Regions from separate parts of the Alloalcanivorax sp. C16-2 genome, predicted to be linked through region 1. Evidence: predicted binding sites of a transcription regulator. Region 1 holds the regulator's gene; each other region holds the start of a gene.

Evidence for each region. Region 1 encodes sigma-54, which starts transcription at its own class of promoters, with help from an activator protein. Its sites were predicted from a motif close to TGGCACNNNNNTTGCTNT; they were not measured.
Region 2: ACLD02_RS09745 (ammonium transporter) is a predicted target of sigma-54. The motif match lies at 3,965-3,982, and genes of this name have one in related genera.
Region 3: ACLD02_RS05585 (TorF family putative porin) is a predicted target of sigma-54. The motif match lies at 4,024-4,041, and genes of this name have one in related genera.
Region 4: atzF (allophanate hydrolase) is a predicted target of sigma-54. The motif match lies at 3,860-3,877, and genes of this name have one in related genera.

What each region holds. Positions count from the first base shown of each region.
Region 1 is NZ_JBKFTL010000002.1:619,249-626,772, reverse strand. Features, by position in the region: gene mgtE (magnesium transporter) at 1-831, opposite strand, end outside; gene ACLD02_RS13155 (HPr family phosphocarrier protein) at 905-1,174, opposite strand; gene rapZ (RNase adapter RapZ) at 1,171-2,025, opposite strand; gene ptsN (PTS IIA-like nitrogen regulatory protein PtsN) at 2,049-2,522, opposite strand; gene hpf (ribosome hibernation-promoting factor, HPF/YfiA family) at 2,546-2,845, opposite strand; gene ACLD02_RS13135 (RNA polymerase factor sigma-54) at 2,891-4,345, opposite strand; gene lptB (LPS export ABC transporter ATP-binding protein) at 4,469-5,194, opposite strand; gene lptA (lipopolysaccharide transport periplasmic protein LptA) at 5,195-5,770, opposite strand; gene lptC (LPS export ABC transporter periplasmic protein LptC) at 5,751-6,302, opposite strand; gene ACLD02_RS13115 (KdsC family phosphatase) at 6,299-6,802, opposite strand; gene ACLD02_RS13110 (KpsF/GutQ family sugar-phosphate isomerase) at 6,802-7,524, opposite strand, start outside.
Region 2 is NZ_JBKFTL010000001.1:2,110,003-2,117,526, reverse strand. Features, by position in the region: gene ACLD02_RS09765 (MFS transporter) at 1-1,120, opposite strand, end outside; gene aroC (chorismate synthase) at 1,130-2,227, opposite strand; gene prmB (50S ribosomal protein L3 N(5)-glutamine methyltransferase) at 2,249-3,175, opposite strand; gene ACLD02_RS09750 (EVE domain-containing protein) at 3,333-3,833, shown strand; gene ACLD02_RS09745 (ammonium transporter) at 4,015-5,313, shown strand; gene ACLD02_RS09740 (hypothetical protein) at 5,310-5,927, shown strand; gene ACLD02_RS09735 (dicarboxylate/amino acid:cation symporter) at 5,999-7,288, shown strand; gene ACLD02_RS09730 (SDR family NAD(P)-dependent oxidoreductase) at 7,291-7,524, shown strand, end outside.
Region 3 is NZ_JBKFTL010000001.1:1,171,513-1,179,036, reverse strand. Features, by position in the region: gene ACLD02_RS05610 (PhoH family protein) at 1-679, opposite strand, end outside; gene ACLD02_RS05605 (methyltransferase family protein) at 916-1,389, shown strand; gene ACLD02_RS05600 (hypothetical protein) at 1,289-1,999, opposite strand; gene ACLD02_RS05595 (M14 family zinc carboxypeptidase) at 2,196-3,245, shown strand; gene ACLD02_RS05590 (hypothetical protein) at 3,383-3,865, shown strand; gene ACLD02_RS05585 (TorF family putative porin) at 4,119-4,847, shown strand; gene ykgO (type B 50S ribosomal protein L36) at 5,022-5,144, opposite strand; gene ACLD02_RS05575 (copper chaperone PCu(A)C) at 5,301-5,747, opposite strand; gene ACLD02_RS05570 (SCO family protein) at 5,725-6,306, opposite strand; gene miaB (tRNA (N6-isopentenyl adenosine(37)-C2)-methylthiotransferase MiaB) at 6,468-7,524, shown strand, end outside.
Region 4 is NZ_JBKFTL010000004.1:219,570-227,093, reverse strand. Features, by position in the region: gene uca (urea carboxylase) at 1-2,049, opposite strand, end outside; gene atzF (allophanate hydrolase) at 2,051-3,820, opposite strand; gene ACLD02_RS16300 (LysR family transcriptional regulator) at 4,184-5,086, opposite strand; gene ACLD02_RS16295 (ABC transporter substrate-binding protein) at 5,237-6,295, shown strand; gene ACLD02_RS16290 (ring-opening amidohydrolase) at 6,292-7,362, shown strand; gene ACLD02_RS16285 (ABC transporter ATP-binding protein) at 7,362-7,524, shown strand, end outside.

The DNA.
Region 1 (7,524 bases):
CGAGCCGAAGGTGTCCTCGTCCTCGTCCAGGCCGGCCATGCCCATCAGTGAGTGGGCGGCTTCCTCGCGGATCACGTCCACCACGTCGTCAATGGTGATCCGGCCCACCAGCACGCCGTTTTCGTCCACCACCGGGGCCGTCACCAGGTCAAACCGTTCGAACAGCTTGGCCACGTCGTGTTCGGAACGGTGGGCGGGGATTGCCTCCACATCGGTGCGCATGGCTTCGCGCACCGTGGTGCCCGGGTCGGAGATCAACACCTTGGTAAGCGGTAGTACCCCCACGAACTGATTCTTGCGGTTAACCACCAGCAGGTTGTCGGTGGTCTCGGGTATTTCACCACGGCGGCGCAGGTAGCGTTGCACCACCTCGAAGGTGATCTCCGGGCGCACCGTGATCACGTCGGTGTTCATCAAGCCGCCGGCGGTGTCCTCCGGGTAGCTCATCACCTGTTCCAGGCGCTCCCGGTTCTGGGCGTCCAGGCCGGCGAGCACCTGGCTGGTAACCTGCTCGGGCAACTCCTGGAGGAGGTCGGCCAGGTCGTCGGTGTCCAGGTCCTCGACCAGGGTGACCAGTTCTTCCGGCGGCAGGTCGCGCAGCAGCTCCACGCGGACTTCTTCGCCCAGATACTGCAGTACCTCGGATTCCTGCTCCTGGTTGAGCAGTTGCCAGAGGATTTCCCGTTCCCGGGGTGGGGATGATTCGATCAGGTGGGCGGCTTCGGCACCGGGCAGGTTGTTGAGTAACTGACGCACCTGGGAAAAAGTGCCGCTGGCCAGGGCCCGGTTAACCGTCTTGAGATTGCGTTGATGCTGCGTGTTTTCCGACATGACCCCTCCTCGCCAACGGACAGTTTAACCCAGGCGTGATGACGGAAGGATCAAAGGATGCAAAAGGGAGGGGTCACTCGCCTTCGTCGAACTTGCGCTGGAACAGATCGGTGAGCTCGTCCATGGCCGGTGCTTCGTCCTCGCCGTCCACGCGCACGCGCAGCTCGGTGCCCTTGGCGGCGCCCAGGGTAAGCAGGCCCATGATGCTTTTGGCGTCGATGCGGCGCTCGCCATGCACCACCTCGATGGCGCAGCTGTAGCGCGAGGCCACGCTGACCACCTTGGCGGCGGCGCGGGCGTGCAGGCCGAGCTTGTTGGTGATGGTCAGGTCCCGCTCGATCATCCGTCCAGCTCCCGGTGACGCACGTGCAGGGGGACGCCTTCCTCGCGCAGACGAAGGGCGAGCTGCTCGGTGATGTAGACGGAGCGGTGCCGGCCGCCGGTGCAGCCCACCGCCACGGTGACGTAGCTGCGATCATTGGCGCCATAGGCGGGCAGCCAGCGGTCCAGAAAGTGAAAGATATCGTCGAGCATGGCGCCGCTTTCCGGGTGGCCGCGCAGAAACTCGGCCACCTTTTCGTCACGCCCGGTGAGCGGACGCAGGTCTCCCTGCCAGTGCGGGTTGGGCAGGGCGCGTACGTCGAATACCAGGTCCGCATCGTGGGGCAGGCCGTTCTTGTAACCGAACGACTGGATCAGCAGGGACAGCCGCACGTCCCGGCGCGCTACCCGCTGGCGGATCATGTTGCGCAGGGTGTGCACATCCAGGTTGCTGGTGTCGATGACCAGGTCGGCGAGCATGCGGATGTCGGCGAGCAGGCGCGCTTCCAGGGCGATGGCGTCGGCCAGGGTGCGTTCGTCGCCGCTCAACGGGTGACGGCGCCGGGTGGCGCTGAAGCGCTTGAGCAGGGTGGCCGGCTCCGCCTCCAGGAAGATGATCTCGGTGTCCAGCTGTTGCTGGCGCAGTTCCTCGATGATGTGGTTGAAGGCCAGCAACTGGCGTGGCAGGTTGCGCGCGTCCACGCCCACGGCGACCCGTTCCAGGGCGTGTTCCTCATTCTGGAGTTGGGCGGCGAGGGTAGGCAACAGGCCAAGGGGCAGGTTGTCCACGCAGTAATAGCCATGGTCTTCCAGCGCTTGCAGGGCGGTGGTCTTGCCCGAGCCGGAGCGACCGCTGAGGATGGTCAGTTTCATAAGGCGCGACGGTTCCGGTGTGATCAGGAGGCCAGGCGTATTTCCGCTTCCGACTCCACCGCCGTCTGGTAAAGATGGTGGCTGCCCCTGGCATGGCGCAGATCGTCACGATAGTCGTCGTCGTTGAACAGGTTGGCCAGGTGGCTGAGCGTCTTGAGATGCTGTTCCGGGTTCTGTTCGGGCACCAGGAGCACGAACACAAGATCCACCGGGCGGCCATCCACGGCATCGAAGTCCACCGGCTCCGCCAATTTCAACAGCAGCCCCACGGCGGCGTCGCAGTGGCCGAGCCGGCAATGGGGGATGGCGATGCCCTCGCCGATGCCGGTGGAACCCAGTTTTTCCCGGGCCACCAGGGCGTCGAAGACTTCTTGCTCGTTAAGACCACCACAGCTGGCCGCGGCCAGCTGGGCGATCTGATCGAGCAACCGTTTTTTGCTGGTAACCGCTACCTCGTCGTAGGTGCGGTCTTCGGTGAGCAGTTCACGTACTCGCATAGTCAGGGTCTGTCGGGTCGGACCTAGTGGCCGTGCTTACGGCCCACGGTCTTTTCCTTGTGTTTGAGGATTTGCCGGTCCAGCTTGCTGGTCAGGGCGTCAATGGCCGCGTACATGTCGTCCGCGTGGGCGGTGGCGAACAGGTCGGCACCGGAAATGTGGATGGTGGATTCCGCCTTGTGGGACTTGGGCTCCGGCGACAGGATCACCTGGATGCTGGTGATCTGGTCGGAGTGGCGTTCCAGTTTGGAGAATTTCTCGTCCACATAGTCACGCAGGGCGTCGGTGATATCCAGGTGGTGGCCACTGAGGTTGATTTGCATAGCTGGCTCCTTCTCTCTATTGAAAGAGATGTCCTTTTTTACCGTTCAAACCAGTCGCTTACGCGCGCTGGAGGACGGGATTCGCATCGCCTCTCGGTACTTGGCGACGGTGCGGCGCGCCACCTTGATACCCTGGTCGTTGAGCAGGTTCGCCAGCTTGTTGTCGCTGAGCGGCTTGCGAGGGTTCTCGGCGGCGACCAGCTTCTTAATGATGGCACGAATGGCCGTGGAGGAACACTCACCGCCGCCGTCCGTGTCCACATGGCTGGAAAAGAAGTACTTAAGTTCGAACACGCCCCGGGGAGTCAGCATGAATTTTTGGTTGGTGACCCGGCTGATGGTGGATTCGTGCATTTCCACCGCCTCGGCGATGTCGGCCAGGACCAGCGGTTTCATGGCCTCCTCGCCGTAGTTGAAGAAGTCCTGCTGGACCTCGACGATGCGGCTGGCCACCTTGAGCAGGGTGTCGTTGCGGCTTTGCAGGCTTTTCAGGAACCACTTGGCTTCCTGCATGCAGTTACGCAGGTACTGGCCGTCTTCACCGCCTACCTGGCGGGCCATGTGGGCGTACTGGGCATGCAGGTTGACCTTGGGCAGCACTTCCTCGTTGAGTTCCACCCGCCAGCCGCCGCGATGGGCGCGCACCACCACGTCGGGCACGGCGTAATCCACCTCTTCGCCACCGATCTGTTGCCCGGGCGCGGGGTCCAGGGTACGCAGCACCGCCAGGGCCGCGACCAGGTCCGCCTCGCCCACGCCGAGGGTGCGGCGCAGGCCGGCGTAGTCGTGTTTCTCAAGCAGTTCCTGATGGTCGAGGATGGCCCGGGCGGTGCCCAGGTGTTCGGTGTCCCCCGGCAATTGTGCCAATTGCACGCCCAGACACTCGGCCAGGTCGCGGCTGGCCACGCCCACCGGATCGAATTGCTGCAGCCGGTGCAGCACGGCCACCACCTCGTCCTCTTCCACCGGGTCGTCCGGGTCGTTGATCTGGGTTTCCGCGGTGGTCAGCAGGTCGGCCAGGGATACCGTTACGTAACCGCGTTCGTCCAGGGCTTCGAGAATGATCTGCGCGATCACCCGGTCGCGGTCGCTCATCGGGGTCAGGTTGAGCTGCCATTCCAGGTGCTCAAGCAGGGTTACCGGGTTGGCGTGGCGCTGCTGCCAGGCATCGGCGTCGTCACCTTCACCGCTGGAACCGGCGCTGCTCTGGCCCACGTAGAGGTCGTCCCAGTCACTGTCGGTTTCCACCTGGCCCTCGACCAGGTCATCGAGGGCGTCATCGCGCTCCAGGTCGAGATCGCCGTCGGCGTCGCCGTCCGAATCATCGGCGGAGAAGTCCTCGGCGCCGTCCTCCAGCTCCAGCAGCGGGTTGTTTTCCACCGCCTGCTGGATCTCCATGCGCAGGTCCAGCGTCGACAGTTGCAGCAGGCGGATCGCCTGTTGCAGCTGGGGCGTCATGGTGAGCTGCTGGCCGATTTGCAGTTGTAGGGTGGGTTTCATGCTGCCTGTGAGGTCATTGTTCTCGCGAAGACCGGCAGCATAGCAGCATCAAATCAGATTAAGCAATAATCATGCCAGGTATTGCGTTTTGGGGGAGGAGGGTGTAGGGCGGGGAGCCGGCTCTCAGAGCCGGAAGTCCGCCCCAAGGTAGACATCCCGAACCTGCTGGTTACCCAGGATGGAGGACGAATCGCCCTCGGCGATGATGTGCCCGGTACTGACAATATAGGCCGTGTCGCAGATGTCCAGAGTTTCCCGCACATTGTGGTCGGTGATCAGCACGCCGATGCCGCGATCCTTGAGGTGGCGGATGATGCCTTTGATATCGTTCACGGAGATCGGGTCGACCCCGGCGAAGGGTTCGTCGAGCAGGATGAAATCCGGGTCCGTGGCCAGGCCGCGGGCGATTTCCGCGCGCCGCCGCTCGCCGCCGGACAGGCTCATGCCCATGGAGTCGCGAATGTGGTCGATATGGAACTCCTGGAGCAGGTTCTCCAGGCGCTCCTTGCGCTCTTCGTTGGACAGGTTCTTGCGGGTTTCCAGGATCGCCATGATGTTCTGCTCCACGGTCAGGCGGCGGAAGATGCTCGCCTCCTGGGGCAGGTAGCCGATGCCGCGCTGGGCGCGACCGTGCATGGGCAGGTGGGTGATGTCGTTGCCGTTGATCTCGATGCGACCGGCGTCGGCGGCCACCAGCCCCACGATCATGTAGAAGCAGGTGGTCTTGCCGGCGCCGTTGGGGCCCAGCAAGCCGACGATCTGGCCGGCTTCCACTTCCAGGGACACGTCCTCGATGACGCGGGTGTTCTTGTAGCTCTTGGCCAGGTTATGGGCGCTCAGATGTGCCATTCAGGGAGTCTCCGCCTGGTCCTGCTGGTTGTCGCTGCCGCCGGCATCGCCATCGGTGGCCGGCTGCTCATCGTCGGTGTCGCCGGCTTTTCCGGTGTTCTTGGCCGGGATCACCAGGCGCACCCGCTTGTCGCCCTCGCTGCTGGCGTCCACCCGCCGGGAATCCAGATTGTATTCCACGCGGGCACCCTCGAAGGTGTTGCCCTGGTGGTCCACATGGGCGTCGCCGGTGAGCACCAGGCGGCGGGTGGTCAGGTCGTAGACCAGGTTGCTGGCGCGGGCCTGCAGTTCCTTGCCTTCCTTCATGCGCACCGGATTGCCGGTGGCCTCGACGCGCACCAGTTCATTGTTTTCGGTGAACAGGCGGATCACGTCGGCGTACAGGTGGCGGTTGCCCTGGATCATTTCCGCGTTGCCCCGGTACACGCCGGTGCCGGCGCTCTGCTCGAAGGTGGCGCTGTCGGCGCTTACTTCCACCGGCTGGCCGCCGGGGGGCTGGGCGGCGCCGGCCAGGCCGGTGAGCAGCAGGCCGAGCATCAGGCCCAGGCGGCGCGGATCAATTACCCGTGAATTCACTTACCACTCCTTGTTCGAGGGTCATTTCGCCGCTGGTCAAGTCGGCGTCCATGCGGCCCGCCCGGGTGCTGCCGTCCCGGTGGCGCAGGGTCAGATCACCGGGCGCGCGCACCCGGTTTTCCTTGTTCAGATAGCGCAACTCCCCGGTGGTCAGGTCGACACCGTTGGTTTCGCTGTGGGCCTTGACCTGGTCCAGGAAGACGATGACGTCGCCATTGTCGCGCACTTCACCACGCTGGGAGTGGATGGTCCAGGCGCCGTTTTCATTTTCCATGCGCAGGTCCGGGGCGATGAGCTGGGTCAGGGCCTGGCGCTGGTACTGTTCCAGATGGTCGGCCTTGAGGTCGTACTGCACCTGCCCGGTTTCCGGGTCATAGGCCTTGGCGGTGATGTTGTCGGCGATGATCAGCGGCGCGTTGAGGAAGGCCTCGCGGTCTTCCTCCAGGGGGTTGTCCCACTCGTGCAGGGTCATCAGCACGATCAGGCCGAGCAGGATCACCCCGGTGGCACTGAGCAGACCCTGACGCTTCATGGCGCCTCCCGCAGGGCGATCAGGGCGTCGCAGATCTCACGCACCGCGCCCTCGCCGCCGCGGGCGGTGGTGACATGGTCGGCGGCGTCCTTGGCGCAGGCGTGGGCGTTGGCCGGGGCGAAGGTGATCCGCGCCCATCGCAGGGCGCCCACATCCGGCTCGTCGTCGCCGGCGTAGCCGGTTTCCCCGGCGTCGATGCCCAGGGAGGCGGCCAGATCGGCGAGCGCCTCGGCCTTGTCCTCACGGCCCTGAATCACATGGGCGATGCCCAGGTCCCGGGCGCGGCGCGCCACCATGGGGGTATCGCGACCGGTGATGATGGCCAGGGTGACGCCGCTGGCGGCCAGTTTCTTCAGGCCGTGGCCGTCCAGGGTGTTGAACACCTTGAGCGCTTCGCCCTCGGGGCCAAAATAAAGACGACCGTCGGTCATCACGCCATCCACGTCGAAGGCCATCAGGCGCAGGGCGCGGGCGTCGTCGGCGGAAATCGGGAAAGCCATTACATTACCCCGGCGCGCAGCAGGTCCTGGGTGTTGAGCGCGCCCAGCGGACGGCGCTCGGCATCACAGACGATCAGGCCGTTGATCTTGCGGGTTTCCATGATCTGCAGCGCCTCGGCGGCGAGCTGGCCCGGCGCCATGGTTACCGGGTGGGTGGACATTACCTCGGCGATGCCCGCCTGGCGGATGTCCAGGCCCTTTTCCAGGGTGCGGCGCAGGTCGCCGTCGGTGAACAGCCCCACCAGCAGGCCGGCGTCGTCGACCACGGTGGTCATGCCGAGCCCCTTGCGGGTCATTTCCAGCAGCGCCTCGGACAAGCCCGCGTCGCGGTGTACCCGGGGCAGGCGTTCCTCGGTATGCATGATGTCGTCGACCTTGAGCAGAAGCCGCCGGCCCAGGCTGCCGCCCGGGTGGCTGAGGGCGAAGTCCTCGGCGGTGAAGCCGCGCGCCTCCAGCAGGGCGATGGCCAGGGCGTCGCCCATGGCCAGGGTGGCGGTGGTGGATGAGGTGGGCGCCAGGTTGTGCGGGCAGGCTTCCTCTTCCACGGCCACGTCCAGGTGAACGTCTGAGAGCCGCGCCAGGGATGATTCCGGTCGGCCGGTCATGCTGATCAGGCCGCTGCCCTTGCGTTTGATCACCGGGATAATGGTGAGAATCTCGCCGGTCTCGCCGGAATTGGACAGCGCCAGCACCACGTCGTCGCTGGTGATCATGCCCAGATC
Region 2 (7,524 bases), on a different contig from region 1:
CGGGCAGGCGCGTGATCAAGGCGGCGGCGGCCAGGGTGAGCACGCCGGCGATCAGGAAGCAGTACACGCCCAGATGGGGCCAGGCCAGACCGCTGAGGCCGGAGCCCAGGCCCCAGCCGGCGCCGTAGCCGAGGCTGGAGTACAGCGCCTGGCCCTGGCCGGCGAAGGCGCGACCGGAGGCCCGCTGTACCCAGGCGATGCCGCCGGCGTGAAAGCTGGCGTAGCTGGCGGCATGCAGCAACTGGGCGCCGGCCAGCCAGGGGACACTGTCGCCGCACAGAGACACCACCAGCCAACGCACGGTGGCCAGCAGCAGGCAGGTGAGCAGGATGCGGTTGAGAGCGAAGCGGGTCATCAGCCGATGCATGATCAGGAAGGCGACCACCTCCGCCACCACCGCCACGGCCCATAGCGCGCCCACCGACACCTTGCGGAAGCCCATCTCTTCCAGATGAATGCTGTAGAAGGTGTAGTAGGGCCCGTGGGAGGCCTGCATCAGAAAGGCCACCAGCATGAAGATCCGGATATCACGGCGTTTGAGCAGGCGGATCAGGCCGCCGTCGGCGTTGCGACGCGCCTCGCCCCGCTCCCCCGGCAGCGTCAAGGTGGCCAGCCACAGCAGCCAGAGCAGCGCGGACATGACCCACGGCAGCAGACTCATGGGCAGGTGATCCAGAGCCATGCCCACCAGGAACACACAGGCGATGAAGCCCAGCGAGCCCCACACCCGTACCTGGCTGTAGCGGTGGGCCTGGTCGCCCAGGGTATGCAGGGTGACCACCTCGAACTGGGCCAGCACTGCGTTCCAGAAGAAGCTGAACACCGCCAGCAGGATCGCCATGGACCAGATCTGGTCGGCCCAGAACACCGGCAGGAAGGCGAGCGCCGCCGCCAGGTTGCCGAGACGGATAATGCGCAAACGGGCGCCGCTGCGGTCGGCGAGCCAGCCCCACAGGTTGGGGGCCACCACCTTGGTGAGGTGCGGCACCGCCATCAGCAGGCCGATGGTGGTGGCGGAGAATCCCAGGTCCTTGAGGTACAGCGACCAGTAGGGCACCAGGGTGCCCAACAGGCCGAAGTAGAGGAAATAAAAGGCGGAGAGGCGCCAGTAATACGGCATGCCGATCCCTCAGGCCTGGCCGGGGATCGGCGCCAGCGGCGGCGTCACGTCTCCGTTCTGCGCGCGGTGGCGCAGGTAGTGGTCCATCAGCACCAGGGCCAGCATGGCCTCGGCGATGGGGGTGGCGCGCACGCCCACGCAGGGGTCGTGGCGGCCCTTGGTGACCACCTCGGTGGGCTCGCCGTCCAGGGTGATGGAGCGCCCCGGGATGGTGATGCTGGAGGTGGGCTTGAGCGCCAGGCTGGCGCGGATCACCTGCCCGGAACTGATGCCACCGAGCACGCCGCCGGCGTGGTTGCTGAGAAAACCCTGCGGGGTGATTTCATCACGGTGCTGTTCGCCGCGCTGGTTGACCACTTCGAAACCGTCACCGATTTCCACGCCCTTGACCGCGTTGATCGACATCAGCGCCTTGGCGAGATCCGCGTCCAGGCGATCGAACACCGGCTCGCCCCAGCCCGGCGGCACGTTGTCCGCGTACACGCTGACCCGGGCGCCAATGGATGACCCTTCCTTGCGCAGGTCGTTGATCAGTTGCTCCAGGGCGGGAATCTTGTCCGCGTCCGGGAAGAAGAAGGGGTTGGTGTTGACCACGTCCCAGTCGAATTTCTCGGCGCGGATCGGGCCGATCTGCTCCACCCCGCCGTACAGCCGCACGCCCAGGTGCTCGCCCAGGAACTTGCGGGCGATGGCGCCGGCGGCCACGCGCATGGCGGTTTCCCGGGCCGAGGAGCGACCGCCGCCGCGATAGTCGCGAAAGCCGTATTTCTGGGTGTAGGTGTAGTCCGCGTGGCCGGGCCGGAAGGTGGCGGCGATGTTGCCGTAATCCTTGGATTTCTGATCGGTGTTTTCGATCAGCAGGCCGATGGAGGTGCCGGTGGTCCTGCCTTCGAACACGCCGGACAGGATGCGCACCTGGTCCGGCTCCTTGCGCTGGGTGGTGTAGCGGCTGGTGCCGGGCTTGCGTCGGTCCAGCTCATGCTGCAGGTCCGCCTCGCTAAGCGCCAGCCCCGGCGGGCAGCCCTCCACGATGGCGCCGAGAGCGGCGCCGTGGCTTTCACCGAAGGTGGTGACGCGAAAGCGCTCACCAAAACTGTTCCCGGCCATATTCTTCCTCGTTAGGGCGGCTCAGCCCGTGAAGTGATCGCGGTATTCTACCAGTTGACGGCGCTCGAGCATGAATACCCCGTGCCCGCCGCGCTCGAATTCAAACCAAAGGAACGGCACCTCCGGCCAGGCCGCCATCACGTGGCGGTCGCTGTTGCCCACCTCGACGATCAGCACGCCGTCCTCGGCGAGATGGTCCGGCGCGTCGATCAACAACCGGCGGGTGAAATCCAGACCATCGTCGCCGGAGGCCAGAGCCAGTTCCGGCTCGTGGCGATACTCCTCGGGCATCGCCGCCAGATCCTCGGCATCCACATAGGGCGGATTGGAGATGATCAGATCGTAGCGCTCGTCCAGGCCATCCAGCCCGTCCGCCTGGATCGCCCGCACCCGGTCGGTCAGCCCGTGGGCCTCGATATTGGCCCGGCACACCGCCAGGGCGTCCTCGGACAGGTCGCTGGCGTCCACGGTGGCGGTCTCCAGGGCGTGGGCGCAGGCAATGGCGATGCAGCCGCTGCCGGTGCACAGATCCAGCACCCGCTCGACCCGGTCCGGGTCCAGCCACGGCTGGAAGCGGGCCTCGATCAACTCCGCCAGCGGCGAACGGGGAATCAGCACCCGCTCGTCGACCTGGAACGGCAGGCCGCAGAACCAGGCCTCGCCGGTGAGGTACGGCGCCGGCACCCGCTCGTTGACGCGCCGCTTCATAAGCCCCACGAATGCCTCGATCTCATCGGGCAGCAGGCGCGCGTCCAGCAGGCGAGAATCGCTGTCCGAGGGCAACGCCAGAACGTGCAGCAGCAGCGCCAGACATTCATCGCCGTGATCGTCGGTGCCATGGCCGAGAAAAACACCGGCCCGGCGCAGCACGGATTCCCCCCAGCGCAGGCAATCGCGCGGGGTTTGAAGTGTGGCCTGGGCCTGTTGCTGTTCGCGGGGTTCGATCACGACTACGCCTCCGAAATAAGCGCGCAAGAGTACCATATTTCCGGCCTTTCTGTTCCGCCTTCCGGGCCCCTTGAATCCATTGAAATGCCATTGATTAAATAACAATGACTTTGCTGCCATACGTGTTACATTGCCGATCCATACCTGGAGGAACGCTATGCGCACCTGGTTATTCAAGACCGAGCCGAAGGATTTCAGCCTGCAGGATCTGCGGGCCGCGCCGGACCAGACCACCGGCTGGGACGGGGTCCGCAACTACCAGGCGCGCAACCGCCTGCGCGATGAAATCCAGGACGGCGACCGGGTGCTGATCTACCACTCACGGGGCAAGAATCCGTCCATCGTCGGCGAGGCCCGGGTGACCTCCGCGCCCTACCCGGACCCGACCCAGTTCAACCCGGACCATGCCGGCTTCGATCCGCGCAGCAGCGAGGACATGCCGCGCTGGTACCAGGTGGATGTGCGCTACGTGACCACCTATAAGCAGCCACTGCCGCTCTCGGAGATGCGCCAGCGCGCGGAATTCGCCGATATGGAACTGGTGATTCGCCCGCGTCTGTCCATTCAGCACATCACCGACCGCCAGTACCAGCAGATTCTCGCCCTGTGCGAGCCGGAACTGGCAATGGCCGGCGCCTGGCCCCCCGCTCTCTCCTGAGTCCCCGCCCGGTCCTGGCCCTGCCCTGTCCTGAAGCACTGACGCCGCCAGCCGCCGGCGGCGCCCCATCTTCGCGCAAGCCGCCATGCCCCCCCCCGGCGCCGGACGGCCTGAACCGGCCTTGCACACCTTGGCATAGCCGTTGCAGCGCTCCCCTCGACAATACGATCGAGGGGGTCTCATGGAACGACGCGCCATCTTCTTCGCCCTTCTGGTTGTGCCCGTGCCGGGCCTGGCCGACACCCTGGAATATTCCGGCGCCGACGTGGTCTGGGTGGCCATCGCCGCGGCGCTGGTATTCCTCATGCAGGCCGGCTTCGCGCTGCTGGAAAGCGGCCTGAGCCGCGCCAAGAACGCCATCAACGTGGTCATGAAGAACTATATGGACCTGTGCGTGGGCACCCTGGCGTTCTGGGCCCTGGGCTTTGGCCTGATGTTCGGCGCCAATCCCAGCGGCTGGGTGGGCCAGAGCCTGTTCGCGCCCAGTCAGGGCGACAGCGACCTGTGGACCCTGCTGCTGTTCCAGCTCATGTTCGCGGCCACCGCCGCCACCATCGCCTCCGGCGCCATGGCCGAACGCACCCGCTACCTGGGTTACCTGACCGGAGCGGTGGTGATCACCGGCGTGATCTATCCGTTGTTCGGCAACTGGGCCTGGAACGGCAACGGCTGGCTGGCCCGCCTGGGCTTCGTGGACTTCGCCGGTTCCACCGTGGTCCACAGCGTCGGCGGCTGGTGTGCCCTGGCCGGCATCCTGGTGGTGGGGCCGCGCCTGGGCCGCTTCGACAACCAGGGCCAGGCCCGGGAAATCCGCGGCCACAACCTGTCCTTCGTGGCCCTGGGGGGCTTTCTGCTGTGGTTCGGCTGGTTCGGCTTCAACGGCGGCTCCACGGTGGGCGCCAGCGTGGACATCGCGCTGATCAACCTGAACACCCAGCTGGCCGCCGCCGCCGGCGCGCTGGGGGCGGCCCTGTACCGCTTACTGACCCGGCGGCCGGTGTTACTCACCGAGACCGTCAACGGCAGCCTGGCGGGCCTGGTGGGCATCACCGCCGGGTGCGCCACCATGGTACCGGGCTTCGCCGTGCTCACCGGGCTGATCGCCGGGCTGCTGGTGGGCCCGGGCAGTCGTATGCTGCTGTCGCTGAAACTCGACGACGTGGTCTCGGCGGTGCCGGTGCACGCCTTCGCCGGCGCCTGGGGCACCCTGGCGGCGGGCCTGTTCTACAGCGGCGACCTGTTCGACCCCCAGCGCATCACGGTGCAACTGTTGGGCATCGTGGTGGCCTTCGCCTGGGCCTTCTTCGTGGCGCTGATTCTGTACATGGTGGTATCGCTCACCGCCGGCCTGCGGGCGCCGCCCTTACATGAACAACGGGGCCTGGACGTCAGCGAGCACGCGGAACTGGGCTACCCGGAATTCGCCCAGCCCCATCTCTATGACGCGGAGGTGGCCGACGGCCTGGAGACCCGGCCATGAGCCCGGAGGAGCGCCGCCGCCGGGCCCTGGCCACCGGTTTGGCGCCCTACCTGGACGCCCGGGACGTGGTCGAGGCGGTGGCCCTGTGGCAGCGCGAATACGCCGACCGGCCACGCTTTTCCCTACAGGGCTATGTGAGCGACCTGTGCAAGCGCTTCGACCTGGCCGGGCGACGCCACGACCTGCATCTCAACCTGGTGCAGGCCATGTCGTTGCCGGAACGCCGCCTGGCCGCCGATCCGCTGGCCCACCCGGAGCGGGCCAACGCCGCCGGACATCCCTGCACGGCGGCGTTCCAGGCATTGATGAGCGCGCTCTGGGCGCAACTCAACGAAGCCGAGGCCAGCCAGCTACGGCTCGACCAGCTCACCGACCTGCGCCGTGCCGGGTTGCCCGACGATCACCGCCAGGGGGTGGAATACTGGTTCAATCACCCCCGCGCCGATCTGATCCCCCTGGACCGGGGCACCCTGGCGGCGCTGGTCAACCGTGGCTACGTGCTGCTGTGCGAGCGTTTCGGCCCGGTGCGCGCGGACCGTCTGCTCAAGGCCGCCGCCGACCAGGTACGCCGGGACCGGCCGGAGCTGGGCGGCGCTCTCGGTACCCTGCTCTAGCCGGGCGGGTTGCCAAGGGTTCCACCGGGTCTTTAAGCTTGCCGGTTCCTACCGGCGTGAAGGGCCGCTGAATGAAATTACATCACCAGATTTTTCTGGCCATGGTGCTGGGCGGTCTGGCCGGCGCGGTCACCTCCGAAGGCACCCGGCTGCTGGGCCTGCCGTTGCTGCCCGCCTACGACCTGGTCGGCGAGTTGTTCATCAACGCCTTGAAGATGGTGGTGGTGCCTCTGATCACCACGGCGATCATAAGCGGCATGATCAATGTCGGCGACGACGACAACCTGGGTCGTCTGGGCGCCAAGACCGTGGTGTTCTATCTCGCCACCAGCCTGATCGCCATCCTGGTCGGGCTGGTGGTGGTCAACCTGATCGTGCCCGGCGTCATCGACGGGCAACCGGCCAAGGATCTGCTCGGCCTGGCCAAGGAAACCGACCAGGCGCTGCAAAGCATCGAGGGCCGTGGCGCGGCGGACTTCACGGAGATCCTGCGCCAGCTGCTGCCACCGAATCTGTTCCAGGCCGCCGCCGAGACCCAGATGCTGGGGCTGATCGTGTTCTCCCTGTTCTTCGGTTACTTCCTGCGCACCCTGGGCGGCGCCCCCGGCGAGCACCTGCGCCAGACCGTGGAAGGCATCTACCAGGTGGTGCTGCGCATCACCATGGTGATCATCCGCTTCGCGCCGCTGGGCGTGTTCGGGCTGATCGCCGCCACCGTGACCCGCACCGGGCTGGACGCGGTGGAGCCGCTGGCCCTGTTCTTCATCACCGTACTGCTGGCCCTGGGGCTGCACATGTTCGTGGTGATGCCGCTGTTGATCCGTTTTCTCGCCAAGCGTTCACCGTGGCGCCACCTGCAGGCCATGACTCCGGCGCTGCTCACCGCCTTCTCTTCCGCCAGTTCGGCGGCCACCCTGCCGCTGAGCATGGAATGCGTGGAGAAACGCTCCGGAGTGTCCAACCGCACCGCCAGCTTCGTACTGCCGCTGGGCGCCACCGTCAACATGGACGGCACCGCTCTGTATGAATGCGTGGCGGCGATTTTCATCGCCCAGGCCTACGGTCTGGATCTGAGCCTGACCACCCAGTTCGTGATCGTGCTGACCGCCCTGCTCACCTCCATCGGGGTGGCCAGCATCCCCGCCGCCAGTCTGGTGGCGATCACCGTGATCCTGGGCGTGATTGGCCTGCCGGCGGAGGCGATCGGTCTGATTCTGGTCACCGACCGGCTGCTGGACATGTGCCGCACCGCCGTGAACGTGTGGGGCGACAGCGTCGGCGCGGTGCTGCTGGCGCGCAGCGAGGGCGAGGAAGACGTGCTGCGCTCGCCGATGCGCGAGCTGGACGCGGACCCACTCTGAAAATGAAGGGCCATCCCGTGATGCTGATCACCGGCGCCGCCCACGGCCTGGGCCGGGCTCTGGCCGAGCGCGCCGTGGGCGATTACCGGGTCGCCCTGCTGGACCGGGAGGAAGCCGCCGGCCAGGCGCTGACCGAGCAACTGCGTCAGGCCGGCGGCGAGGTGCTGTTCCTGGCCGCGGATGTAAGCCGGGAGCGGGACCTGCGCCAGGCGGTGGAACGCATCCAGCGGCGCTGG
Region 3 (7,524 bases), on a different contig from region 1:
CGCCGAGGATATCGCCAACCACCAGACCATGGGGAAGATGGTGCAGGGTCTCGGCGCCGACCTGCTCGGTTTCCACTTCGGTGACCTTGTCCCAGAACGAGCCGGGCACTTCGAAATAGCCCCGCGTCAGTTGCTTGATGTCGGAGACCAGTTGGTCGTTGTGGTAATCCTCCGCTTCGATACCACAGGCACGCGCCTTGAGGCGCATGTTGATGTCCTTGGTGACCAACACATAGCGGCTGTCCGGATCGGCCATCTTCATCGCCATCACATCATTGATGATGCGGTTATCGTTCAGATGATCCGGAAGCGCGGCGCCGCCATTGGCGCCGCGTGGCATCAGCACCGTCAGCGTGCCCTGGTGGTGCTGGCCCCGGTTGATGGGGATGCCGGCCTCCACCTCCGCCGGGGTCGCCGCCCCCAGTACCCGGTCGATCTGGCGAATCGCCGCGCGACAGTCCGAGGCGGTGTGGGATTTACCGGTTTTCAGGCGGTCCAGTTCCTCCAGAACGGTCATCGGAATCGCTACCCGGTGCTCTTCGAAATTCAGCAACGAGTTGGGATCGTGGATCAGCACATTGGTATCGAGGACGTAGGTCTTGGGCGTGGCGTCGGGTTTGCCGTGGTGGGAGTTGGATGCTGCGGAGACGGAGTGCAAAGTGGCCGCGCGCTTTTCCATGCGTTTCCCCTGTTGGTCTGCACCTGGCGGTGCGGTTTGGCGACCGGGGCGAACGTCGTTTCGCGAGCCTGCTTGCGGCGGTGGATCGCGAGAGCGACGCAGGCCTCTGCCGCCGTGGTTTGGCTTACCGGCGGTGGCTGGTCAAGCTCGGTTTGGATCGCGATCCCTCCCGCAATAACGGGATGTGAATTACCATAACCCAGCTTTTCATCACTGACAACGAAGCGAGTACGAGCATGTCCGACGACCCGTTACCGGATCATCCCGAGGTTCGCATGCCCCCGCCCCTTCTGCATCTGGGCGGCCTGCTGATCGGCTATGGCATCGACCAGGCCCTGGGCTGGACGCTGCCGGCGCTGCCCGGCCGCGAGCCGCTGGCCGCGGCGCTTGCCCTCGCCGGCGTGGGGCTGGTGGTCACCGCCCTGTTGCAACTGGCCGCCCACCGCACCACCGCCATGCCACACCGGGCGGCGCGGGTGCTGGTCACCAGCGGCGTGTTCCGCTTCAGCCGCAACCCGATCTATCTGGCGTTCGCGCTGCTGCATCTTGCCTGTGCCCTGAGCCTGGCCAGCCCGGGCATGCTGCTCACCCTGGTGCTGGTGGAGTGGGTCATGCATAGCCACGTGATCGCGGCGGAAGAAGCGTTTCACGCGCGCCGTTTCGGCCCTGAGTGGCAATCCTATCGGCAACGGGTGCGGCGCTGGTTGTAGCTCCCTTCCAGGCTTTGAGAATCCTCGGCTCGCCCAGGGCCCCCTGGCGTAACAGCAAACGGGGAGAATCGAAATCCCCGGGCACGAAGCCGGCCACGCGGATGTCCCGGGGCAGCCAGCCCAAACGCCGGTACATTTCCGCCACCAGCTCGGAACAGAACCAGCCGCGCCGGTCCGGCGGCCGGGTGAAACCACTGAGCAGGTCCAGGGCATTACACAGCACGAAGTTCTTGTAGGGCCGGTGCAGCAGCCTGGCCACCAGCCGCGCCACCAGCTTTTCCTGGCGCGCGCACAAGGAGGCGCCCTCGCGGTGCCGCAACACCACATCACCGGGATAATCACGCAGTTTGTCCGCCAGCGGCACCAGCGCCACGCCGGCCACCGGCCGTCCCAGATGCAGGTCCGCCGATTCGCTGGCGCCTACCGCCTCCAGCACCAGGGGACGATCGTCGCCGGGCAGGCACACCACCATGCCGATGTGGCTCCAGCGGCTGCGCGTGAACAAACGGATGGTGCTGCTGACCAGGCCGCGCCCGGCGAACAACAGGATGTCGCCGGTTTGCGGGGTGGGAACGGACGGAGCGGAATCCGGGATCACGGGGCTACCCATCAAAGACCGAGGCTCGTCCCGCAGAGTGGCCGTCCGCCGTGACAGCGCCCTGACAATTTGGTCACGCTTGCATGACAGGGCCGGCGCACGACGCCTTGTCATAAAACCTCTGTCATAAAACCACTGTCATAAAACCACTGTCATAAAACCGTGACACCGCGCCACTAGACTGCCAGCAACGATCGCGGCTCCCTCCATGGAAGAACGTCTCTATCTCCTACAACGGCACCTGCCTGAACTGCTGCACCTGGACAGTCTGATCCGGCTCGGTGAACGGCATCTCCGCGTCAGCGAGGTGCTGAGCGTGCCCCTGGGCGATCTTGCGCTGCCGGTGCGCGTGATCGAAATGGGCAGCCGTTCGCCAGGCGCACCGGTGATGGGGTTCTTTGGCGGCGTGCACGGCGTGGAACGCATCGGCACCCAGGTGATCCTGTCGCTGCTGCACAGCCTGATTCACCGCCTGCAATGGGACGACCACCTGCACCGCCGGCTGGAGAGCGTGCGCCTGGTGTTCATGCCCATGGTCAACCCCGGCGGCATCTGGCGGCGCACGCGCAGCAACCCCAATGGCGTGGACCTGATGCGCAACGCGCCGGTGGACGCCGACGGCAAGGTCTCGTTCCTGGTCGGCGGCCAGCGCCTCAGCCGCCTTCTGCCCTGGTACCGGGGCCGCGCCGGCGCCCCCATGGAAGCCGAAGCCCAGGCCCTGGTGGACGCGGTCCGCGACAAGCTGATGAACGCGCCGGTGTCGCTGAGCCTGGATTGCCACAGCGGCTTCGGCCGGCGCGACCGCATCTGGTGCTCCTACGCGCGCACCCACCGGCCCATCGCCCATCTGGCGGAGGTGTACCGCCTCAAGCAGGTGCTGGAAAACACCTACCCCCATCACCATCCCTATCTGATCGAACCGCAGTCGCTCAACTACACCACCCACGGCGACCTGTGGGATTACCTTTACGACGACGCCCGCGAGCGCCACCCGGAGCGCCTGTTCCTGCCCTTCACCCTGGAAATGGGCTCCTGGCTATGGGTGCGCAAGAATCCGCGCCAGATGCTGGACTTCTTCGGCTACTTCAACCCCATCATCGGCCACCGCCACCATCGGGTGCTGCGCCAGCACCTGCCATTGTTCGACGTGCTCATCGCCCTGGCGGCCAACGCCGGCAACTGGCTGCCCACCGGCTCGCGTCGCCGGGCCCTGGCCCGCGACGCGGTGCGCCATTGGTTCGGTGAAGCCGGCGGCTGATCCGGCACCCGCCGCTGGTGGCCCTCGATAAACCCGCTGGTGGCTCTGCATAAACCCGCTGGTGGCCCTACATAAACCCGCTGGTGGCCCTCCTCTTGCATCCGTACACTCGTTTCAATCGTTTCAGGAGGACCATCATGATCAGAATAACCACCGCCCTGCTGCCGCTGGCCTTGCTCAGCGGCTGCCAGATGTTCAGCTACCAGGAACCGGCCGGCGCCGATACCGCCACCGTCACCTTCACCGGCGACGCCGCGGCCCAGCCGGTGGTGTGCGTGCCTGGCAAGGGCTTCAAGGACACGCAAATGGCCCTGGCCGTCAAACCCTGGGAAACCAATGCCTTCAACGAATTGTTCAAGACCATGAAGAAGGCCGAGGAAGTACCGGTGGCCATTCAGGCCTCGGAACAAGCACGGGTGGGCGTGGTCTACAACGAACGCCGCAGTGAAGGCGCCGGCCGCGACCACTGCCGTGTCGCCGCGCAGTTCGATGCCCGCCCCGGTGAGCGCTACCGCGCGCACTTTACCCGCACCGACACGGGCAACTGCGGTCTCGAAATCCGTGGCGAGGATGGCGTGCGCGCTGACGCGGTGCCCGTGGCCTGGCAGTGCCCGAACTGACCCTCAAGCGTGGCGGCGCCGTCAGGCACCGCCACGCAGCACCATCGTGGTGCACTGCACCAGAACAAAGCATCCCGCCTCGCCACTTTTCGTTATTTTACCTTTCCGATTTCTCCTTGCCTCTCCCAACTCACTGATCCATCGCCATTTTTCATTTTTGGCACGCTCCCTGCTTTGTATCCGGTCGAGCCTCCCAGGCCAGTGCGCCAGGAGCGCACAACCAGAAAACAGTTATTTGCAAAGAGGGTTGCACATGAAACACGTATCTGGGATGAAAAAGACCGTTTTGGCCGCCACCGTGGCAGCCACCGCCGCCACCGGCCTGATCGCTCCGTCCATGGCCGCGGCCGAAGTGAGCGGCACCGTCGGCGTTTCCAACATGTACTTCTGGCGTGGTCAGGATATTTCCGACGGCGGCGCCCAAGTATTCGGTAGCCTGGATTACGCGCACTCTTCCGGCCTCTACGCCGGTGTGTGGGGAAGCTCTGAAACCGAAACCACCGAATACGACCTGTACGCCGGTTACGCGGGCTCCGTGGGCGATTTCAGCTATGACCTCGCCTATGTGGACTACAACTACCCGAACGACACCGATTCCGATCTTCAGGAAGTAGTACTGGGTCTGGGCTACGCCGGCTTCAGCGCCGGTGCCTACATCGGCGTGGGCGACTACGGTCGTGGCGACGACTCCACCGACAACAAGGACAAGTACTTCACCGTGGGCTACTCCTACGACAAGTACGGCATCCTGATCGGCACCTGGGATTTTGACGCCGACGACACCAACTACACCCACGTCGACCTGAGCTACGCGCTCACCGACGAACTGGGCTTCACTGTTTCCAAAGTGGTGAGCGCCGACGACTGCGCCATCAACAACAATGAAGACACGAACTTCAACGCCAGTGGTGAGTGTACCGCCAGCGATAGCAGCATTAAGGACGACACTCTGTTCGTCGTCACCTACGCCCTGTCGTTCTAAAGAAGTATGCGCTGAGAGTATTCGGGCGGGCCTCTCCCCCCGCCCAACCTTTTCACACCGTGGGGCCCTCCCTGGTCCTCGCTGGAAACGCAAGCAGGCCCCACGGTGTTTTTTAATCTCCTACCACGGCTTATCCATCCCGCCTTACCGTATCCTCGGTGCCATTTTTAATCACTACTTCTTCCTGGTCTTCCCCTGTACGGCTTTAAAACGTGGGTTTGACTTGCAGATGACATAGATGCGCCCTCTACGCTTGACCACCTGACAATCAGGGTGGCGCGCCTTGGCGCTTTTCATCGGCCCTCGGGTAGGCGGCGCATCCGAGCCATGCATGGACAGCCGCTGTCAGCGGTAAGGGATGCTTAGAACGGGCGCGCCGAGGCCAATGGAAATACAGGCCCGCGACCGTGGCCGCGGGCGAACGGCAAGAACCGCCGAGAGAAATCGCGAAGCTCAGGGCGCGTCGCGGAGCACCGGGAAGTCGGCGCAGAGATCGTCGTGGTCGCTGAAGGTGAGGCAGATTTCCACCTGCTCACCGGCTTCCGGGATCTCGGCGACCTTCATCAGCATCAGGTGCTTGCCGCCCGGCGCGAACGTGGCCTGATCGCCGGGCTCCAGGGTGATGCCACTGAGGTGGACCATGCGCGCCTGGCCATCGTCGGTGGTTTCGGTGTCGTGCAGCATGGCCATGCCGGCGATGTCGGTTTTGGCGCCCTTGAGTTCCACCGCCCGGTCCCCGTCGTTGCGCAGGGTGAAATAACCGGCCATGGTCGGCGATACCGGCGGTACCGCGCGCAGCCAGGCTTTTTCCAGCACCAGATCACCGTCGGCGGACGCGGCGCCCGCCAGGGCCAGCAGGGCGGCACCCGCCACGCCGTTAAAGAAGGCTTTGTACATCATCGGTCACCTCATCGATATTGAAGTCCGACGGGTACAGCTTGCGCACCCGCCCCTGCTGGTCCAGCAGGTAAACGTAGTCACTGTGGGTGAAGTCGTACTCCGGCTCACCTTCGCCGGATTTCAGGAACACCACCCCATACTGTTCCGCCACCGCGCGGATCTCCGCCTCGCCGCCGGTCAAGCCGATCACGTTGGCCTTGAACCAGGGCACGTACTCACGCAGGTGCTCGGGGGTATCACGGGCCGGGTCGAAGGTGATGAACAACGGCTGCACGCGGTCGGCGTCACCGGCGTCGCGCAGGTTGCGGTACACCTGGGAGACCCGCGCCAGGGTCGCCGGGCAGATATCGGGGCAATGGGTATAGCCGAAGAACATCAGCACCACCCGGCCTCGCTGGTCGGCCAGGCGGAACGCCCCGCCGTTATGATCGGTGAGGGTGAAATCCCCGCCCAGGCGGGTGTTCACCGGCAACTCCTCGCGGGGTTCGGCGCAGCCGGCCAGGGCCAGCAACAGGACCAGCGGGCCGAGCCGGCCCGCCAGGGCACGGGGGAAAGTCATGGGGGGCTCCGGAATCATGACGGCGGCGCCGGATGATACCCCGGCGGGGCGGGCCCCGCCCAGGGGCGCGGTGCGGCGTTTTGCCACGGTCGGGGTTCGCAGTTTGCCCTCGCCGGCGGTACAATCGGCGCCCATTTTCCAATCGATCGACGGTCTCCCCCATGGCACGCAAGCTGTTTATCCAGACCCACGGCTGCCAGATGAACGAGTACGACTCCACCCGCATGGTGGATTTGCTGGAGTCGACCCACGGCCTGGAGCCCACCGACAATCCGGAAGAAGCGGATGTGTTGTTGCTCAACACCTGCTCGATCCGCGAAAAAGCCCAGGAGAAGGTATTCCATCAGCTGGGCCGCTGGAAGCGCCTGAAGGACCGCAATCCGGACCTGGTGATCGGCGTCGGCGGCTGCGTGGCCAGCCAGGAAGGCGAGGCGATCCGCGAGCGCGCGCCCTATGTGGACGTGGTGTTCGGCCCTCAGACCCTGCACCGCCTGCCGGGTCTGATCACCCAGGCATCCACCACCCGGTCGCTGGCCATCGATGTGACCTTCCCGGAGATCGAGAAGTTCGACAACCTGCCCGAGCCCAGCGTGGACGGCCCCAGCGCCTTCGTCTCGATCATGGAAGGCTGCTCCAAGTACTGTACCTTCTGCGTGGTGCCCTACACCCGTGGCGAGGAAGTGAGCCGCCCGGTGCAACCGGTGCTCGACGAAGTGCGCCACCTGGCCGACATGGGCGTGCGCGAGATCAACCTGCTGGGCCAGAACGTGAACGCTTACCGGGGCCAGGGCGCCAACGGCGAGGTGCTGGATCTGGCCGACCTGATCCTGCTGCTGCGCGACATCGACGGCATCGACCGCATCCGCTATACCACCAGCCATCCGGTGGAGTTCTCCGACGCCCTGATCCAGGTCTACGAGGAGGTGCCGGAGCTGGTCAGCCACCTGCACCTGCCGGTGCAGTCCGGTTCCGACCGTATTCTGGCGATGATGAAGCGCAACCATACGGTGCTGGAGTACAAGTCCAAGCTGCGCAAGCTGCGGCGCATCCGCCCGGACATTTCCTACAGCTCGGATTTCATCATCGGCTTCCCGGGGGAGACCGACGCCGATTTCGAGGCCACCATGAACCTGATCGGCGATATCGGCTTCGACCACTCCTTCAGCTTCATCTACAGCGCCCGCCCCGGCACCCCGGCGGCGGATCTCCCCGACGACG
Region 4 (7,524 bases), on a different contig from region 1:
GGTGCGGGTCCAGGTCGGTTTCGGGCCCACCAGGCGGATGCCCAGGCGGTTGGAGTTGTAGTGCACCTGCCAGTCGGCGCTGAAGAATTCCTCGATGGCCTCTTCGGTGAAAAAGTCCGGCGCGCCGTGGGGGCCGTACAGCACCTTGATTTCCCATTGCTGCGGGTAATCCGGAATCAGCGCGGCGTCCGGCGCCGCCGGCTCATGCTCCGGGGCCGGGGTGGGGCAGCCGGCCAGTTGCGGCTGGCAGATCGAGAGCACGTCGCCCTTGCGCAGGGTGCGCCCGCCGTGGCCGCCGAACTGGCCGAGTACGAAGGTGGATTTGCTGCCCAGGTAGTCGGGCACGTCGATGCCGTTACGCACGGCGATGTAGGTGCGGCAGCCACTGGTGGCCTTGCCGGTGACCAGGGTCTGGCCGGCCTTTACCGCCACCGGTTGCCAGAGTGCCACCGGCTCGCCGTCCAGGGTGGCGTCGCAACCGGCGCCGGTGATCGCGATCACCGTGTCGCTGTGAAAGCGCAGAGACGGCCCCACGAGCGTGGCTTCCAGCCCGGCGGCGCTGGCGTGGTTGCCGACGATGCGGTTGCCCATCCGGAACGCGTAGTCGTCCATGGGGCCTGACGGCGGTACGCCGATGTCCCAGTAGCCGGCTCGGCCCGGGTAGTCCTGCACCGTGGTGTAGGTGCCCGGGTCGACGATCTCGAAGGCGGTGGGGGTGTACTGGAAGCTTTCCAGGTAGCGGGTGGAAACCTTGCCCTCCGCCACCGCCGGATCGCGCAGAATCTGGCGCAGGTAATCCAGGTTGGTGGCGATGCCGGACAGGCGGGTGGCGGCCAGGGCATTGCGCATGTTGTCGAGGGCGGTGGCGCGGTCGGCGCCGTGCACGATCACCTTGGCGAGCATCGGGTCATAGTGCGGGCTCACCTCGGTGCCGGTGTCCACCCAGCCATCCAGGCGGATGTTTTCAGGAAAGGATACTTCGGTGAGCTCGCCCGGACTGGGTTGGAAATCCTTGAGCGCGTCCTCGGCGTAGATGCGCACTTCCATGGCGTGGCCATCGGACCGGTAGTCCTGGCCCAGGGGCACGCTCTCGCCACCGGCCAGTTTCAGCATCCAGGCCACCAGGTCCACGCCGAACACGGCTTCGGTGACGCCGTGCTCGACCTGGAGGCGGGTGTTCACCTCCAGGAAATAGAATTCATCGCGCTCGTCGTCGTAGATGTATTCCACCGTGCCGGCGGATTGGTAGTTCACCGATTCGCCCAGGCGCACGGCGCTGTCATGCAGTTTTTCCCGGGTGGCCTGGGGCAGGTTAGGGGCCGGGGTTTCCTCCACTACTTTCTGGTTGCGCCGTTGCAGGGAACATTCCCGTTCGCCGAGCGCCAGTACCTTGCCTTTGCCGTCGCCGAAGATCTGCACTTCCACATGGCGGGCCCGGGCCACGAACCGTTCGATGAACACGCCGGAGTCGGAGAAGAAACTTTCGCCCAGGCGTTTCACGGATTCGAAGGCGTCCACCAGCTCCGCTTCATCGTCGCAGCGGCTCAGGCCGATGCCGCCGCCGCCGGCGGTGCTCTTGAGCATTACCGGGTAGCCGATGCGGGCGGCGGCTTGCCTGGCTTCGTCCAGGCTTTTAAGAAGGTCGGTGCCGGGGGCCAGGGGCACGCCGGCGGCCTCGGCCAGGGCGCGGGCCTCGTGCTTGAGGCCGAAGCGGCGCAGCTGGTCCGGGGTCGGGCCCACGAACACCACGCCCTGGGCGGCGCAGGCCTCCGCGAAGTCGGCGTTCTCGGAGAGAAAGCCGTAGCCAGGGATCACCGCGTCGGCGCCGGTGTCCTTTACCGCTTGCAGAATCAGGTCGGTGCGCAGGTAGCTTTCCGCCGCAGTCTGGCCGCCCAGTGCCACCGCCTCGTCGGCCGCGGCCACGTGCTGGCTGTTGCGGTCGGCGTCGGAGTACACCGCCACCGAGGCAACGCCCATGCTCTTGAGCGTGCGGCAGATGCGCACCGCGATCTCGCCGCGGTTGGCGATCAGGACCTTCTTCAAAGCCATTTCATAACCCCTTTATGTAGTTTCTCCAGCCCCCCAGGGCGGTGATGTCCTTGGCGTCGGGAATCGCCCAGCCTTCGCAGATGAAGCCTTTCACCTGGCGGCCGTCCTCGGTTTCCAGGGTGCCCATGCCGAGTGGGCCGGGGATCAGCGCCACGAAACTTCCGAACTCGGTGACCGGCAGCTTCCACAGCTCGATCTCGATGGCGGCGCCGTCGTCGGCGCGGATCAGGCCGGGTTTGGGCGGCGTGGTGTTGGCCAGGGCGTAGAGGCGATAGCAGGGCGCGGTGCGGGTGGTTTCCAGCAGCACGCCGTTGCGTTCGGTGAGTTGGTAATTCAGCGGCATGCCGGACAGATGCGCGCCCACCACCGCCACGGTGACGGTGCCGTCGTCCCGGTCCTTGTCGTCCTCCGCCTGCGGCAGCGGTGGTTGCTGGTCGGTGACGCCGGCCTTCCACGGACGGTGGCGCTGCCAGCGGCGGCCGAACTCCGCCAGGGCGGCGTCGTACCAGGCCGGGCCGATCAGGGTGATGCCGGTGGGCAGGCGGTCCTCGTCGCGCAGCCCGCCGGGCAGCGACAGGGCGCACATGTCGAGCAGATTGACGAAGTTGGTCCAGGTACCGAGCTGGCTGTTGAGGGTGACCGGGTCCGCGTTCACCGCCGCCCGGGTGTAGATGCCCGGCGTGCTGGGCACCACCAGGGCGTCGATGTCCGCCATCAACTGGTCCGCCTGGCGGCGCAGGTCGGCCAGTTTGTACTGGGCGCGGAAACCGTCGGCGGCGCTCATGTCCCGGGCCGGCAGAATAATGTCGCGGATCACCGGCAGCAGGGCGTCGGGCTGATCCAGCAACGGCTCCGCCACGGTATAGCGCTCCGCCACCCAGGGGCCCTGGTAGAGCAGGCGGGCGGCCTCGTGGAGCACCTCCAGGTCCATGGGCACCAGCTCGGCGATGGCGTCCAGTTCCTCCAGTTGCCGTTGCCAGGCGGCGGCGGCCTGGTCGTCGCCGAACCAGGGTGTTTCCTTGGGCACGCCCAGGCGCGGTTTTTCCGGCAGGGCGGTGGGCACGCCGGAGGGCGCATGGCGGGCGTAGCCGTCCCGTTCGTCGTAGCCCTTATAAATATCGAACACGGTCTCCGCGTCGTCCACGCTCACCGCGAACACGCTGATGCAATCCAGGGTGCGGCAGGCGGGCACCACGCCCCGGGTGCTCATGCTGCCCTTGGTGGGCTTCAGGCCGACGATGTTGGTGAGCGCCGCCGGCACCCGGCCGGAACCGGCGGTGTCGGTGCCCAGCGCGAAGGGCACCAGCCCCAGGCTGACCACGGCGGCGGAACCGGAACTGGAACCGCCGGTGACATAGTCGCCATTGAACGGGTTGGGCACCTCGCCGTAGGGCGAACGCACCCCCACCAGGCCGGTGGCGAGCTGATCCAGATTGGTCTTGCCCACCAGGATGGCGCCGGCGTCGAGCAGCGCCTGCACCGCCGGGGCGGTTTCCTTGGCGGTATAGGCATAGGCCGGGCAGGCGGCGGTAGTGGGCAGGCTGCCCACGTCGATGTTGTCCTTTACCGCGAAGGGCACGCCGTACAGAGGCAGGGACGGATCGCTGAGGCGCTCCGCCTGGGCGAGCAGACTGGATTCGTCGAGCAGGTGAATCCAGAGAGCCCGTTCGCTGTCCTGCAGTTGCGCGGACAGCGCCTTCATGGCGGCAACCGGCGTCAGCTTTTTACGCCGGTAGGCGGAGCGCCATTGATCGATGGTCCAGCCAAGCACGTTCGCATACCTCGTTGTATACCAGTAGGTATGCTGAACGGTGCAAGGCCGGTGCCAGCTTGTCGGCGAACGTCCCGGGGCCAGTGTTCACGGGCGATGGCGGTGGCCGGTTAGATTCGCGACCGAGAGCGAAGCTGCTATTTTCTGCTTCATCACGGGGCGCCCGGCACCGTTTTTGTGCGGCCATGGGCGGCGGCCTGATTGGATATTCAGCTCCATCGGGGGCGCGAGTCTGGGTTATGCCCTTCCGGGAGTCTCCAGGGACGGATTCACGACGTTCCCGGAAAGGGGCCCACACCGAGACGCGTCCCCGCTGGAGAGCCCGCACCGAGACGTCACACCGGGACGCGCGCACCCCGACATTCAGCCGGCGGCGTCGGCCAGCTCGTTCTTGAGGTGCTCCACGAACCGGGCGGTGGCCACCGGCAGCGCCCGGGAATGCTCCATGCCCAACACCAGCCGCCCCCGGCTCAACCCCCGATCCGCCAGCGGCAGGGCGCGCATGCCGCCGGGCAGATGCGAAGGCGGCATGCCGATCTGAATCTGAAAACACACGCCGCCGCTCTTCACCGCGAAGTTGCGCATCATCTCGAAGGAGTTGGACTCCAGCGCCGCCTCCAGACGCAACGAACGCCGCGCCAGGAATTCGTCCAGCAAGGCGCGCCCGCCCAGGGTGCGGTCCGGCAGCGCCAGCGGATAGGCCACGCAATCGGACAGCCGCACCTTGTCCCGATCAGTGAGCGGATGGTCCGGCGACACGAAAGCGCACAGTCGCTGCTCCACATCCATCAAGGTGCGTATCTCCGGGTCCGGCGGCGGGTTGAACACCAGGCCGATGTCGGCGCGGAATTCCTTTAGGTACTGATAGACCTCCTCGCGCCCGCAAATAAAGGTGGTGAAGCGGATCTTCGGGTGCGTCTTCTGGAAGGTATGGATGGCCCGGGGCAGCATTTCCGCCGCCATGCCCTCGATGGCGGCGATGCGCACCTCGCCCCGGCGCAGGCTGCGCAGGTCCTCGATTTCCGAGAGGGTGCGTTCCAGCTCCGCCATCTGCTTGCGGGCGTAGGCCACGAACAGCTCGCCGGCGGCGGTGAGGCGCACGCCCCGGGCGCGGCGCTCGAACAGGGGCGTGCCGATCTGTTCCTCGATGTCCAGGATGCGGCGGTTCACCGCCGAGGACACCACGTTCAATTGCTCGGCGGCCTTGCGGATCGAGCCGCTACGGGCGACCGCGTCGATGTAGCGAAGAAAGCGGATGTTCTGCATGGGGCATGGTCCGGCGTTGTCCGAGGGAGTGATGCCGAAAAGGCAGCGCTATGCGGTAAAAATAACGCTGGTCGGCCTCGCTCCGGGGATTCTATCTTGCCTCGCATTGAACGCCCAGGCATGGGGCCGGGCGCGAGGAGAGAGATTTCCATGCAACCGAGAACCGCTTTGTTACCGTCCGCGGGCCGTCCCCGGCCCGTCTTTTTCTTCCTGGGGCTGCTGGCGGCGCTGAGCCTGTCGCTGGCGTCCGCCGCCCGCGCCGAGCGCGAGGTGCGCTTCACCGCCAACTGGGCCTTCGAAGCCTCCAACGCGCCCTTCGTGCTGGCCGCCCAGCGTGGTTATTTCGAGGAAGAGGGCCTGGACGTCACCGTGGACGCCGGTGAGGGCTCCTCGGCGGTGATCACGCGCATCGCCGGCGGCAGCTACGAGGCCGGCTTCGGCGACATCAACACCCTGATCGAATTCAACGCCCGCCATCCGGATAACCGCCAGCGCATGGTGTACATGATCTACAACCGGCCCCCGCTGGCGATCATTACCCTCAAGGAATCCGGTATCGAGACGCCGAAACAATTGGAAGGCAAGGCGATTGGCGCGCCGGCCAACGATTCCGCCTACCGCATGTTCCCGCTGTTCGCCGAGGCCGCCGACCTGAACAGCGACGCCATCCGCTTCGAGAACGTGGCCCCCAACCTGCGCGAAGCCATGCTGGTGCAGGGCAAGGTGGACGCCATCGCCGGCTTTCCGCCCAGCGCGGTGCCGAACCTGCTCAAGCTCGGCATCGACGAGGATGACATCCGCATCTTCTATTACTCCGACTACGGCGTGCCGCTGTACAGCAATGGCCTGATCGTTACCGAGCGCATGATCGAGGAGGAGCCGGAGGTGGTCCAGGGCCTGGTGCGCGCCAGTCATCGCGGCCTCAAGGCCAGCATCGATGACCCGCTGGCCGCCGCCCAGGCGCTGCGCAAGAAAGACAGCCTGATCAATGTGCAGCTGGAAGAGCAGCGCATGCGCTTTCTGATCGATAACCAGCTGATCACCGAGGAAGTGAAGCAAAACGGCCTGGGCGCCGTGGACCCGGAGCGGCTGGCCGCGTCCATCGATGTGGTGGCGCAAGCCCTGGAATTGGACAACCCGCCGGCGCCGGAGCAGGTGTTCGATGGTGAATTCCTGGACGCCCTGAAAGACCGGAGCGTGGCGCCATGAGAACCCGAGTCCATCGTTTCCCATGCGCTGGCCCGGATGATTTGACGCCGCTGCGCGAGGCCCTGGCCGACGGTCGCCTGCACCCGGAACGGGTGGTGGCGGTGCTCGGCAAGACCGAGGGCAACGGCTGCGTTAACGACTTTACCCGCGCCTTCGCCACCACCGTGCTCAAGCGCTTTTTCGCCGAGCGCCTGGCGCTGCCCGAGGACACCGTGGCCGAGCGCATTGCCTTCGTCATGTCCGGTGGCACCGAGGGCGGCCTGTCGCCGCACTGGCTGGTGTTCGAGGTGGACGACGCCGCTTCGCCGGCGCCGGAGCAGCCGGGCCTGGCGGCGGGCATCGCCTTCTCCGAGGCGTTCGCCCCGGAGCAAATCGGCCGCATGGACCAGGTGCGCGCCACCGCCGAAGCGGTACGAAGGGCCATGGCCAGCGCCGGCATCGAACGGGCCGGGGACGTGCACTACGTGCAGATCAAATGCCCGCTGCTCACCGCCGCCCGCTGCGAGGACGCCCGCCTGCGCGGCGCCACCGTGGCCACCACCGACACCTACGAATCCATGGGCTATTCCCGGGGCGCCTCGGCCCTGGGCGTGGCCCTGGCCCTGGGCGAGGTGGAGGAGGCGTCGCTCAGCGACGCCGCCATCTGCCATGACCATGCACTGTGGTCCGGTCGCGCCAGCACCTCCGCCGGCATCGAACTGATGCGCAACGAAATCCTGGTACTGGGCAACGCCCCGGGCTGGGACCCGACCCTGCGCATCGGCCACGACGTGATGGCCGACGCTCTGGATGGCGATGCCCTGGATCGCGCCCTGGCGCCCCTGGGCGGCGGCGAGCTGCGCGCCCTTCTGGCCAAGGCGGAGCCGTCGCGCAGCGGTGAAATACGTGGCCACCGCCACACCATGTGGGACGACAGCGACATCAACGCCACCCGTCATGCCCGCGCCCTGGTGGGTGGCGTGCTGGGGGGGCGCACCGGCGACCTGGCTCTGTTCGTGTCCGGCGGCGCCGAACACCAGGGCCCGGACGGCGGCGGCCCGCTGGCGGTGATCGTGGAGAAACCGTAATGAGCGAAGGTTTCATCGAACTGGACAACGCCACCCTGTGTTACGCGCGCAGTGAAACGCCGGCGGTGGTGGACATCTCCCTGACCGTGCCCAGTGGCGGCAGCGTCGCCCTGGTGGGCCCCAGTGGTTGCGGCAAGAGCTCGGTGCTGCGCCTGATCGCCG